DNA from 2 places in the Rubneribacter sp. genome. Region 2 is predicted to be linked to the other one. Evidence: predicted binding sites of a transcription regulator. Region 2 holds the regulator's gene; the other holds the start of a gene.
The links. Region 2 encodes LexA, which represses DNA repair genes until DNA is damaged. Its sites were predicted from a motif close to CNAACANNTGTTNG; they were not measured.
Positions count from the first base shown of each region.

Region 1: a site for LexA is predicted at 4,596-4,609, ahead of uvrB (excinuclease ABC subunit UvrB). Genes of this name have one in related genera too.

Region 1 is NZ_CBDTNW010000025.1:3,993-10,807, forward strand. Features, by position in the region: gene ACWKY3_RS01425 (glycoside hydrolase family 25 protein) at 1-121, shown strand, start outside; gene ACWKY3_RS01430 (MFS transporter) at 1,013-2,305, shown strand; gene uvrB (excinuclease ABC subunit UvrB) at 2,392-4,542, opposite strand; gene ACWKY3_RS01440 (YeiH family protein) at 5,222-6,295, shown strand.
Region 2 is NZ_CBDTNW010000145.1:26,574-33,388, reverse strand. Features, by position in the region: gene miaA (tRNA (adenosine(37)-N6)-dimethylallyltransferase MiaA) at 1-113, shown strand, start outside; gene hflX (GTPase HflX) at 147-1,463, shown strand; gene lexA (transcriptional repressor LexA) at 1,593-2,231, opposite strand; gene ACWKY3_RS10645 (hypothetical protein) at 2,346-2,648, shown strand; gene nrdR (transcriptional regulator NrdR) at 2,766-3,212, shown strand; gene dut (dUTP diphosphatase) at 3,214-3,660, shown strand; gene ACWKY3_RS10630 (MerR family transcriptional regulator) at 3,758-4,177, shown strand; gene ACWKY3_RS10625 (hypothetical protein) at 4,314-4,769, shown strand; gene ACWKY3_RS10620 (FAD-dependent oxidoreductase) at 5,101-6,660, opposite strand.

The DNA of each region.
Region 1 (6,815 bases), on a different contig from region 2:
CGACGTTACCGCGCCCAGCGCGCAGTTCGACTTCGCCTACTGGCAGTACACGAACACAGGCCGCGTGGCCGGCATCCCCACCGCCGTGGACCTCAACCTGCGCCTTCCCGAGCTGCCGTAGGTGTCGCAGGCGAAACGTGCCTCACCCGACGCAAGCGGACGCCGCGCCGGCCTCTGCGACAGGGGAACCCCTCGTAAGACTCTGCCCCAAGCAAGCCCTCCTTTCGCAAGGACCCCGCCCCAAGAGAACCCGCCCCTCGTAGGACCCCGCCCCAAGCAAGCTTGCCCCTCGTAGGACCCCGCCCCAAGAGAGCCACCGAGAGCTCCCCTTCCCCTTCCCCTTCCCGCATTGGGTCCGGAAATCGGTCTCCGATGGCGAGAAATCACCGAAATCGGAAGATCGGACGGCCCTTGCAGTCTTTTTGGGGGCACTGCAAGATCGCCGATCAGGCGTTTCTTGTCGCAGCTAAAGACAATCGAGCAATTGTCTTCCGACTTCGGTGATTTCTCGCCATCGGAGACCTTTCTCTCTGTTAAACCCCCGTCGGCGCGAACCGGGCCAGCCCGCCACGCGAAGCCCCGCCGGCGCCCCGGAAGGTCCAACCCGTTGAGCGGGGCTTTCCGAAGCGCCGAACCATAGAGGACCCTCGAAGCACCCGGTCAGGGGAAGCTCGGCCCGAGACTCGGCGAACGCGGGCTCTCGTCAACGGTGGTTTGGCAGAAAGACGCCTATCCGCCTGCCGGATCATGCTTGAAGCGCAACCAACTATGCTACACTAAAAGCCTCATGCACCCGATCTCAAGGAGCTCTGTTTCACGTGGCCGGACAGCTGCAACCGCGCTTTTAGCAGTCGCCTCGCGATCCGCTTTCCTCATCGCGCGTCTGCGCGCGCCGCGCAACGCGCGGTTTCCCTCGTCCCAGCCGCGCTTCCAACCAGAATAGGTGGCGCAACCGCCGCCGCTACCGCACGCTGGGATGCGTTCGACCATCTGCACAGCAAGGAGAGTTCCCATGACCGACCATCCTACGCCTTTGAGCGCCGCAGGCACGCCGCTGCCGAAGCGGTGGCTCGCCACCATCGTCATCATCTGGGCCGGCCAAGCCGTCTCCATGGTGACCAGCTACGCCGCCGGCTACGCGGCCGTCTGGTACGTCACCGAGACCACGAACAGCGCGCTGGCGCTGGCCGCCATGAGCGTGTGCGCCTATCTCCCCATGGGCATCATCGCGCCGTTCGGCGGGGCCTTCGCCGACAAGCACAACCGCAAGCTCATCATGATCGCCGCCGATTTGGGCGTGGGGCTGGTTTCCCTGGCGCTTGGCATCATCATCTTGTTCGGACAGGTCACGCTCGGTTTGCTCGTGGTGCTCGTGGTGGCGCGCAGCGCGGGCCAGGCGCTTCACAGCCCGGCTATGATGGCATCGATGCCCCTGCTCGTGCCCGAGAGGCACCTGCTGCGCATCAACACGCTCGACCAGCTGCTCATGAGCATGGCCTCCATCGGCGCGCCGGCGTTCGGCATCCTGCTCTACACCGCCATCGGGTTCCACTCGGTCATGTTCCTCGACTTCTTCGGCGCGCTCGTCGCCGTGGCGGGGCTTGCCCTGGCGAAAATCCCCACCGTACGCGACAAGGCCGCCGAAGGGCAGCACGTCGTCGCCAACCTGCGCGACGGTTGGCGCGCCGTGGCCGCGAACCGCGGGCTGCTCATGTTGCTTTGCGGCATCATGCTCGGCATGATCATCTTCGCGCCCTTGAGCTCCATCTACCCGCTCATGACCTACGACCACTTCAACGGCGACGGCTACATGGCAGCGCTTGCCGAGGCCGTGTTCGGCATCGGCATGATAGCGGGATCGGGCATCCTCATGGTCTCCGGAGGCGGAAAGAAGCTCGCGCGCCTCATCGCCATAGCCACGCTCATCGTGGGGGCGGCGACCACGGCCTGCGGGTTTCTGCCACCCACCGCCTTCCCGGCCTTCGTGGCGCTGTGCGGTATCATGGCAGTGGCGTGCGCATGGTACAACGGCCCCATGATCACGCTCGTTCAGCGCAACGTACCCGAGGAGAAGATGGGACGCGCCATGGGGCTTACCACCGCGCTCATCTCGTTCGCCTCGCCCATCGGCATCGCGCTTGGCGGCGCGCTGGCGGAAACCATCGGCATCGCGCCGTTTTTCGTGGTGGACGGCCTGGCGTGCCTGGCCCTTGGCGCGGTCATCTACCTGCCGAAGAGCATCCGCGCGCTCGACCGCGAGGCGCCCAAGAGCATCGAAGGAGCCAAGAAAACCGAGTGCGACTAGCTGCGAACAACACCGTCCGCATCCAGTTGGTTAACCCACCCGCACTATCCCCAGCCCTAACCGGTCCCTAATCTGCACCCCGTCGCCTACGACCGGCGCGCGCTGCCGTAGGCGGCGTTCTTGCGGTTGCCGAAGGCGCTGCCTTTGCGGGCGCTTTTCTTGAGGTCCTTCAGCACGTCTTCCTCGCTCGACCCCTCCACCTGCGTGCGCAGCTTGACCACCTGGTCGCGCAGGCGGGCGGCCTCTTCGAAGTCCATGTTCTGCGACGCGGCGGCCATCTCGTCTTCCATGGACGATATGATGCGCAGCACCTCCTCGCGCGAAAGCTCCGCAAGCTCCTTGTTCACCTGCTCGGCGGTGGTGCTGCCCATCTCGTCGGTCACGTAGCCGATGATGTCGTTGATGGCCTTGCGGATGGTCTGCGGCTCTATGCCGTGCTCCTCGTTGTAAGCCATCTGGATGGCGCGGCGGCGGCGCGTCTCGGCAATGGCCCGGTCCATGGAGTCGGTGGTTTTGTCCGCGTACATGATGACCTGGCCCGACACGTTGCGGGCTGCACGTCCGATGGTCTGAATGAGCGAGCGGTGGTTGCGCAAAAACCCTTCCTTGTCCGCATCGAGGATGGCCACAAGCGACACCTCCGGCAAGTCCAAGCCCTCGCGCAGAAGGTTGATGCCCACCAGCACGTCGAACTCGCCCTTGCGCAAATCGCGCAGGATCTCCACGCGTTCGAGCGTCGCGATGTCCGAGTGCATGTAGCGCGCCTTCACGCCCTGGTCTAGCAGATGGTCGGTCAGATCCTCGGCCATCTTCTTCGTGAGCGTGGTGATGAGCACGCGCTCGTCGCGGACGGCGCGCTCCTTAGCCTCGTCTATGATGTCGTCTATCTGCGAGGCGCTTCCGCGCACGATGATCTCCGGGTCGAGCAGGCCGGTTGGGCGGATGATCTGCTCCACCTGCTGCTGGGTGACTTTCAGCTCGTAGTCGCCCGGCGTGGCCGACACGTAGACAAACTGCGGCACGCGCGCCTCGAACTCGTCGAAGCGCAAAGGGCGGTTGTCCAGGCAGCTGGGCAGCCGGAACCCATGCTCGGCGAGCGTGATCTTGCGCGAGCGGTCGCCTTCGTGCATGCCGCGGATCTGCGGCACGGTCACGTGGCTCTCGTCGATGATGCACAGAAAGTCTTTCGGAAAATAGTCGATGAGCGTGTAGGGCGGCTCGCCCGGCTCGCGACCGTCCAGGTGTCGCGAGTAGTTCTCGATGCCAGAGCAGAAGCCCATTGTCTCCAGCATCTCCAGATCGTAGTTCACGCGCATCTCCAAACGCTGCGCTTCGAGCAGCTTGCCCTCGGCCTTGAACTGCTGCAGGCGCTCGCGCAGCTCGTCGCGGATGGTGCCGAGCGCCCGGTCCATCTTCGGGCGCGCCGTCACGTAGTGCGACGCCGGCCAGATGGGCAGCGCCTCGTATTCGTTCAGCACCTCGCCTGTGACGTGATCGATCTCCGTGATGGCCTCTATCTCCTCGCCCCAGAAATCAACGCGCACCGGGTTGTCGGCGTACGGCGGGAACACGTCGAGCGAGTCGCCCCGCACGCGGAAAGTGCCGCGTTTGAGCTCGTAGTCGTTGCGATCGTACTGGATGTCAATAAGCTCGTGGATGACCTGGTCGCGGTCCATCTCCTTCTGCTTGTCCACGAACACGGCCATGCCCGCGTAGTCCATCGGGCTGCCGATGCCGTAGATGCACGACACGCTGGCCACCACGATGCAGTCCTGTCGCGACAAAAGCGCCGAAGTGGCCGCGTGCCGCAGCTTCTCCACCTCCTCGTTGATGGAGGCGTCCTTCTCGATGAAGGTGTCCGACGAGGGAACGTACGCCTCGGGCTGGTAATAGTCGTAATAGGAGACGAAGTACACCACCGAGTTGTCCGGAAAGAACTCTTTGAGCTCGCTTGCCAGCTGGGCCGCGAGCGTCTTGTTCGGCGCCATGACCAGCGTGGGCTTCTGCACGGCCTCGATGGTCTTCGCCATGGTGAACGTCTTGCCCGAGCCGGTCACGCCCAGAAGCGTCTGGTAGCGCAGACCCTCCTCAACCCCGCACGCCAGCTTTTCCACCGCCTGGGGCTGGTCGCCCGACATCTCGAACGGCGACACCACCTTGAACGGCGTCGTGGCCAGCCGCACCTCCGGCAGCTTGCCCTCCATCTCGATGCCTTCGATATTTGACAGATGCGCCACGCGTGCTCCCTTCCCGAATGCGAGGCACCCAGTGTAGCACAATCACAATGACATGAACAGATGTTCGTTAACAATCTGTTGCGGAGGATGACGAGCCGTCCGCTCGAGGGCTTTTGCCCGCAGCCCCGCTTGCGGCTTGCCCCTGCTTTTGCCTGCGGTTCCCGTCTGCAACTCCCACCTGCGGCTCCTGCCTGTAGTTCACGCCCGAACCCTTGCCTGCGGCTCCCTCCTACGACTCCCGTCCGCAACCCTTGCCTGCGGCTCCCGTCTGCGCCCCTGCGCCTCCCGGCTTTCGCCGCCTTCGGCTCTTGCTCCCTCCCGGCTCTTGCTTCCCTCTTTGCTCTCTCCTCGCGCTCGCTTCGGCCTTGCCTTTGCGTCCGGGACCTCAAACCAGGGTCCACGAGCGCCGTTCGCGCCCCCTCCCCCTGTAACGGCAAGGAATCCGGGACCCCATTTTTTCGATATGTCTGCCGTCAGTTCGTCAACCCACCGCCCCCGGCAGCCGCGACCGACGCTGTCGCCGGCGCCGGCAACTCCCGGCGCCGGCGGCTCAAGCCCCCCCGACCCACGATGCGAAGTATTTTCGGGCCGGGAAGACTTTTCCCTTCCGTCAACCGTCGGGCGCGGTAGAATCACCTTCGCCAAAGTCGCCCATTGTCAAAGCCGAAAGGAAGGCTTCGTGGAACAGATCCGCACGCTCGCGCCCGGTTTGGGCGCCTGCCTTGCCATCGCCGCGCCCTGCTGGCTGCTCGGGCAGGCGCTCCCCATCGTCGGAGGGCCGGTGTTCGCCATCTTGGCGGGCATGGCCATCGCCGTGGCGTGGAAGCAGCCCGCGCGCCGCCGCACGCAGCCCGGCATCGCGTTCACCGGCAAGAAAGTGCTCCAAGCGGCCGTCGTGCTGCTGGGCTTCGGGCTGAACCTCGCGCAAATCGCCCAGGTGGGCCTCACGTCGCTGCCCATCATCTGCTCCACCATCGCCACGGCGCTCATCACGGCCTACGTGCTGAGCAAGCTGCTGCGCATGCCGGCGGGCATATCCACGCTCATCGGCGTGGGCTCGTCCATCTGCGGCGGCTCGGCCATCGCGGCCACCGCGCCGGTCATCAAGGCCAAGGACGAGGACGTGGCCCAAGCCATCTCGGTCATCTTCCTGTTCAACGTGCTGGCTGCCCTCGTCTTTCCCTCGCTCGGCGGAGCGCTCGGCATGTCCAACGAGGGCTTCGGCCTGTTCGCCGGCACCGCGGTGAACGACACCTCGTCGGTGACGGCCGCTGCGGCGGCCTGGGACGGCATGCATCCGGGATCCAGCGCGCTCGACCACGCCACCATCGTGAAGCTCACCCGCACGCTCGCCATCATCCCCATCACGCTCGCGCTGGGCGTTTGGATGGCGCGGCGGGAAGAGCGCGATCCGGCAGCGCTCGAAGCCCGGGAGCGCAGCGTGGTCAAGCCCGCCGGCAAGCTGGGCAACTTCAGCCTGCGTCGCGCGCTGCCCTTGTTCATCGTGCTGTTTCTGGCGGCGTCCATCGTCACCACCGTCGCCGCGGCGGCCAGCGTCGATCCGGCGCTGTTCGAGCCGCTCAAGACGCTCTCGAAGTTCCTCATCGTCATGGCCATGGCCGCCATCGGCCTGAACACCGACGTCGTGCGCCTGGTGAAGTCAGGCGGCAAGCCCATCCTCATGGGGTTTGCCTGCTGGGTTGCCATCGCCGCCGTCAGCCTGGGGATGCAGCACGCGCTCGGCCTGTGGTAGGCCAAAGGCCGAGCGCCCACCGGAGCCGAGCACGTCGTTCGAACTCGAGCAGAGAGCTCTCTTTGTTAAACCATGATTGACGCGAACCGGCGTCTGCCGAACCCCGGACCGAGCCTCCCCTCGTCGGGCGCCGGGTGAGGCCCTAGCCGCCTGGCGGGCGAGGCCCTCCCCGCCCGCCGAGCGGGGCCTTGTCCGACGGGTGGGCCCGGCAGGCCGGCCCGGCCTGAGTCGACCCCGGCTCAGCAGAGAGGAAGCCCGTTTTTGGCGAGAAATCACCGAAGTCGGAAGATAGGACGACGCGGACGGCCCCTCCGACGGCAACGCGCGCTCGCCGACCAAGGGCTTCGCCTCCGCCGCAGCGCGAGGGGGCGTCCGCGCCTTCCGACTTCGGTGATTTCTCGCCACCCGGGCGCCATCTCCCCGCCGAACCGGGATCGGCGCGGGCTTGCCCCCCGTCCCGGGCTGGGCACCCTCCGGCCGGGGGGGGGTGGGGAGGCAGCCGAGGGAGAAAAAAGGGGGG
Region 2 (6,815 bases):
GCACCTGGTTTCGCAAGGATAGGCGCATCCGGTGGGTGGATGCGAACGACGGCGACGTGGAGGCGCTTGTCGAGCGAGCCCTGGATGCGCTCGGAGAACCTGCGCGATGCTGATTGCGCACGCGCTTTACGGGAAAGGATCGCCTTATGTCCGAATTTGAATCCGCCATCTCGCGCGGCGCGGCCGCTTTGTCCGAGCAGCGCAGGGAGCGCGCGGTGCTCGTGGGCGTCGAACGTCCGGGGGCGAAATGGCCGCTCGCTTCCTCCTTGGCCGAGCTTGAGCGCTTGGCGGACACCGCCGGTGCCGACGTGGTGGCGACAACGTCCCAGCGGCTTGAGGCGCCCAACCCCAAAACCTTCATCGGAACCGGCAAGGCGGAGGAGGTGGCCGAGCTTGCGCGCGCTCACGCCGCCGACCTCGTGGTGTTCGACGACGAGCTCACCCCGTCGCAGCAGGCGAACCTCGAGAAGACGGTGGGCAAGGACGTGAAGGTCATCGACCGCACGGCGCTCATCCTGGACATCTTCGCGCTGCACGCCACCAGTCGCGAGGGGCGGCTGCAGGTGCGGCTCGCCCAAAACGAGTACCTGCTGCCGCGCTTGCGCGGCATGTGGGCGCACCTTGCCTCCAACCGCATGGGCGGCGGCGTGGGGTCGCGCTTCGGCGAAGGTGAGAGCCAGCTGGAGGTGGACCGTCGCATGGTGCGCAAGCGCATCACGTCCATCAAGCGCGAGCTCAAGCACCTGGCTGAGGTGCGCGCCGTGCAGCGCGAGAGTCGCTACGAAAGCGGCATGTTCAAAGTGGCGCTGGCCGGCTACACGAACGCCGGCAAGTCGAGCCTGCTCAATCGTCTGACCGGGGCCGACGTCCTGGCCTACGATAAGCTGTTCGCCACGCTCGACTCCACCACGCGCAGGTTCGAGCTGCCCGAAGGACGCGAGATAACCATAACCGATACGGTCGGTTTCATCCAGAAGCTGCCCACCACGCTTGTGGAGGCGTTCAAGTCCACGCTCGACGAGATCACAGGTGCCGATCTTGTGCTGCACGTGGTGGATGCGTCGTCTGAGGAGCGTGAGGCCCAGATAGCCGCTGTCGAGGACGTGCTCGAGCAGATTGGTGCCCAGGACCTGCGCCGCGTGCTCGTGTTCAACAAATGCGATCTGGTCAGCGCCGAGGATGCGGGCGCCATCGAGTCGCGTCATGCTCAGGCGCAAATCGTGTCGGCGGCCACAGGGGAGGGCATAGAGGCTCTCGTCGATCACATCGCGCGCATCGCCTCGGCGCACGACGAGCGCCTCGAGGTTCTTGTTCCGTACGAGCGCGGCGACCTTGTGTCGGTGGCGCACGAGCGCTGCCGTATCCTATCCGAGGCACACGAAGAGGGCGGGACGCGTATCACCATGCTGGCTTCGCCCTCCTACGCCGGGATGTTCCGTCGGTTTGCAGTTGGGGGCGAATAGGCGAAACGCTCTTCCCTGCGCGCCGCCCTCCGCTCTGCCTCGATGGCGGAGGGCGGCGCTGCGCTTCAGGCACCTCCGTCCCGTATGGGTGCGCGGATCGCGAGCGCCTAAAGGGCGGGCGCGCAGACCCTACAGGCGGCGAAACACCGCCACCACCTTGCCCGCGATGGAGCAATCGGTTGTGATGATGGGATCCATGGAGGAGTTCTCGGGCTGCAGGCGGATGTGGTCGCTTTCCTTGTAGAAGCGCTTGACCGTGGCGCCGTCGTCGATAATGGCCACCACGATGTCGCCGTTGTTGGCGACAGGCTGCTCCTTGACCACGACGTAGTCGCCGTCGTTGATGCCCGCCTCTATCATGCTCTCACCGCGCACCGACAGCAGGAAAGAGGGGGAGTCGCCCACGATGTCGGTAGGAAGCGACAGCGTGTCGGTGATGTTCTCCTCGGCCAGGATGGGAGTGCCAGCGGCAACGTTGCCGACGAGCGGAACGTTCACGATCTTGCCGAAGCTGGGCTGCACGATGTTCGACGCCGCAGAGGCGTCCTCGAGCGGATAGGTGAGGGCGATGGAGCGCGACTTGAGCGGGTCGCGCTTGATGAGGCCCTTCTCCTCAAGGGCTTTGAGGTGGACGTGCACAGTGGAGGGGGAGGAGAGCCCCAGGCTTTGGCAGACCTCGCGCACCGTCGGGCCGTACCCTTTCTCCCGGATGCACTCTTCGATGCAGTCGAGCACGGCTCGCTGGCGTTTCGTCACTTTTCCCGTCATGGCCCTTCCTTTCCTCGGGTCGTACATATGTTCAATTTTTCTATTGACATGAACCTATGTTCGCTCTATTATATACGCGAACATAGGTTCTACGCAAGGCCAAGGAGGCAAAAAATGAGGAATTTCGATCTGCGGTGCCCTGTGGACGGCACGTCGGCGCTGGATCCGGGGCTTACGCACGGGCTCGCTCCGAAGGGGATCGTCATCGATTTCCCCACGAACGCCTGCGGGCGAAAGAGGCTTGAGGGCGCCGCGACGCCGACGTCTGGGAGGCGTCTGTCGAGCGAAACCCTCCAGAGCCTGGCTTATGGCACCGCGCGCGGCAAGGCTTTCGACCGTGTTCCCGTCAGCCAAGCCGTTGTGACTGGCTTCGCGTTTGTTGCCCTGGCGATGGCGAGCGCAGTCTTCGGGCTGTAGGCGGCGGCGTCAAGGCGCGTGTCGGTGGGTTTTTCTTGCAGGGAAGCGGCATTTCGATTGAGGCACTATATCTGGTATGTTAGGCTTGGCCTACGTCAACCGAAGGAGCTGTCCTCTATGCGTTGCCCTGCTTGCGGAAACACCGAATCCAAGGTGGTCGATTCCCGCCCGTCGGAAGACGGTACGGCCATCCGCCGCCGACGCGAGTGCCTGGATTGCGGCCGGCGCTTCACCACGTACGAGCGTTTGGGGGACAACCCCTTGCTCGTGACCAAAGCGGATGGATCATCTGAGGCGTATGATCGTCAAAAGCTCATGCGCGGCCTGCTGATGGCCTGTGCGAAGCGGCCCATATCACCCGATCAGATCGCTTCGCTCATCGACAGCATAGAAACCGAGCTGCGCAACGCTTCGAAAAGCGAGATCCGCTCGAAGGAGCTGGGGGACATGGCGCTGGTGCGCCTGGCGAAGCTCGACGACGTCGCCTATGTGAGGTTCGCCAGCGTCTACAAGGATTTCCAAAACGTGGAGGAGTTCGCCTCCGCGCTCGAGGGGTTGCGCTGACATGGATGAGATCAAGATACCTGCGGTTCGAACGGATAACGGCCTGCCCATGCCCTCCTACGCTTACGAGGGCGACGCGGGGATCGATCTTCGGGCGACCGAGGACTGCGTGCTGGGGCCGCTTGAGAGGAAGCTCGTCCCATGCGGCGTTGCGGTGGCCATCCCTCCCGGCTACGCCGGACTCGTGCTGCCGCGCAGCGGGCTGGCCGCCAAGCATGGCGTGTCCTTGGTGAACGCCCCCGGCTTGATAGATTCCAACTACCGAGGCGAGATCAAGGCCATTCTCCTCAACACCGATCCCGACAACGCCTTCGAGGTGAGGCGGGGGGACCGCGTGGCGCAGCTTGTCGTGGTGAAGGTTCCCCGCATGACGCTTGAGGAGGTTGAGGATCTTTCTTCAACGGAGCGCGGTGCCGGTGGGTTTGGGAGCAGCGGTGTCAGCCTCTGAGCGAGGAGAGGCTTTCACGTTTCTCCCCTTTTGAAACGTATTGCATTAGAGTAACTCTAATTAGAGTTACTCTAATGCAATGATAGGAGAGTGGGCAATGCCTGACGAGAAGTCGACAGACGAAGGCGCCTGTGCGCCGGAGGGCGGCGCGTGGCTGGGCATCAAGGATGTTTCGGACATGACGGGTATCTCCGCGTTCACGATCCGCTATTACGACAAGTGCGGGTTCTTTCCGAATCTGGCGCGGGCCAAGCGCGGAGTCCGGCGTTTCTCGCGCGACGACGTGGAGCAGCTTCATCTCGTTGACGCTTTGAGGAAAAGCGGGCTGTCCATCGAGGGCATCCAGTACTTCGTGAGGCTTCAGAAGAGGGGTTCCGCCACGCGCGGCGAGCGCCTCTCCATCGTCAAGTCGCAGGAAACCGTTCTGGAGTACCATATCGCCGAATTGCAGGTGTGCTTGGACCGCCTCCGCTTTGCAGGCGCCAAGTTGGCCGAAAACGAAAGGCCTCGGGCATGAGAGGTTGTCAAAACGTCGTTTTCGACGACCTAGGAGTCGCGGAAGGGCAAAACAGGCCCTTAGAACGGCTCTCAGAGCCTCGTTTGTAAAACCCCAGTTCAAATGCATGATATTGAGCACCAGTGAAGGACATGAGATGACTGATCGCAAACAAGAGACGCCCGAGCCGCCTCCGGCTCCCGAAACGCGCCAATCCGGAGGCGGCGATCCGGGCGAACCCCGTCCGAACGGGCGGAACCTTGGAGAGGCCAAGTCCGCCCAGACGCTCGTTGCGCTTGCAAGCGTGTTCGGCCCGGTGTCGCTTTTCATAGGAGGCGTGTTTCTGTCGACGGCCGGCTTGATTTGCGCGATCATCGCGTACAGGAAGCTGGGCGCGCTTGCGAAGACCTCGGCCGAGACGCTTTCGGCCACAACGCGGCTGAAGCGGTCGAGCATCGTTGCCATGGCGGTGTGCGCCATAGCCGTCGTGCTCAACGCGGTGTCGGTTTACCTGCTGCTGCCCGAGCTCGTAGCGATGCTTGAAAGCGGCGACTACGCAACCCTGGCGAACCTCGGCGGCGCAGCGACGGGAGCCAGCTCGACATGGGGATGACGCCTCAAAGCGCCAATCGAAGCATTTTATTGATAACATATCTTATGTAAAGTCGAATTGAGGGACCGCTGATGCCCGAGAGCGGTCCTGCGCGCCCCCTTTCGGACTGACGCAAACCTTGCTTTCCGCGTTTTGCGAGCGAAGCGCATTGACGCTGTTTTTGCTCCGGACGCATCGCGCGCGACTCGATGCCTCTCTTGGTTAGAGTTACTCTAACCTTCCGTCGTCCTACGCATGGGCCGAGGCGTCTTTTACGATTCGATGGACAACTCCGCAAAAAAGCCGGCTTCGAAAAACCGGCCTTTTTGCGAAGAAGATATCTCGCTCCGAATTATTTATATGCGTCAATCTCGCTTTTCGTCCACTCGACCAACGCTGCCGACTCCTTGTCTTCCGTTGCTGCGTATTTCCCGGCAATCTTGCCAAAGACCAGCGCCTGGATAAGGCCATTGCCGCTCATATAGGCTGCTCCACCGCGCGAAGAGAACCCTTCGGTGCAACCACCTGCCGCGTAAAGACCTTTGATGATGCTTTTATCGGGGCGCAGCACATGGCCGGCAACATCGGTTGCCATACCGCCCTGCGTGTGACGAATCTCGCCGGTTATTTTCACCGCATAATAGGGACCATCGAAGTTTTCAGGAAGATGCGAGCGATTGAACTTGTCCTCGCCCTTCATTATGCCTTCCTGATACTCGTTGATCGTCTTCTCGAGCGTTGCCGCATCGGCCCCAATGGCAGCTGCGAGTTCGGCTGGGTTTTCCCCTTTCATGACGATGCCGGCTTCTTCCCAGCTGGCGTACTTGGCGCTCTTTTCTATTTGGGCATTGGTGAAGCAAAGGTAAGCAATATGGTCGGTTTGGGCGATCACGTGCGGAGAAAGCTCCGAATAGCCACCGTATTCGCTCATGAAGCGGTTGCCCTCCTGGTTCACGATAATGCCGCCATTGTTGGCAACGCCCTGCTCAAGGGTAGAGCCGTTGTCCACGCCATGAAACGCATGCCCCTGATACGCGCCCATGTTCTGAAGCTCGGCCCCAAGCTCTTCGGCCCAAAGGATACCCTCCCCTGTTGCTCCCGGCGCAACCATGGGAAACGCGTTCACCGCTTCGGGGCAGTATTGGGCAAGCATTTCAGGATTGTTCGCAAAACCGCTTGACGCCAAAACGGTGTTTTTGGCAAGCATGGCCTTGTTTTCCCCATATGCACCCACTACTGATTCATCCTCATCGTCAAGGACGAGGCCGAGAATCTCGCAGTCGAGCATTTGCGTGATGCTCGGCTGCGAAGCCATGCTGGCAACGAGGGCGTCCATTAGACCCTGGCCGCCGTTATCGGTCGTATGCATGCGATAAGCCGTCTGGCCATAGTACAAAGTTTCGTCAAGCGTCCAAACGGCTCCGTGAGCCTCGGTCCACTCCACGATGTCTTTCGACTGTTCGCAAACCGTGTACACCAAATCGGGACGGACGCTGTAATTGCTCGGACGCATGATGTCCATGGCGCAGGCCCCGATGCTGTCGCTTTTGCCTTTCTCCACCTGCTGCTTCGTGCCGACGGCCGGGATCTTGCCGCTTGAAAGCATGGTCGCTCCGCCCAGCACGCTCACCTTCTCGCAAAGGACGACCTGCACCCCCTGTTCGGCTGCGCTGAGCGCCGCGCAAACGCCCGCGCCGCCGCCACCGACCACCAGCACGTCGGTTTCAATCTGCTCCATGTCCGTGACTTCGTTCTTGAACTTGGCGTACTTGAAGGCGGAGGAATCCGGCGAGCCGGCGGAATTGGTTTCACCGCTTGATGGCGAGCATGCCGAAAGCGCTCCCGCCGAAGCGATTGCGGCCGAACCGAGCGCAAACCCCTTGAGCACGTCCCTGCGCGTAAGATTTCCCATAGTTTCCTCCTTTGCCCTTGGATGTGGAACGCTGAGCGCCCGCACCGTTCGTCCAGTGCCGCATGCCCAACCATCCACCTGTTCAGCTGCACATTACGGCCGACAAAGGACCATGAAAAGAAACTCTTTTGCCCGATCTCACGCCAACTTCGGTT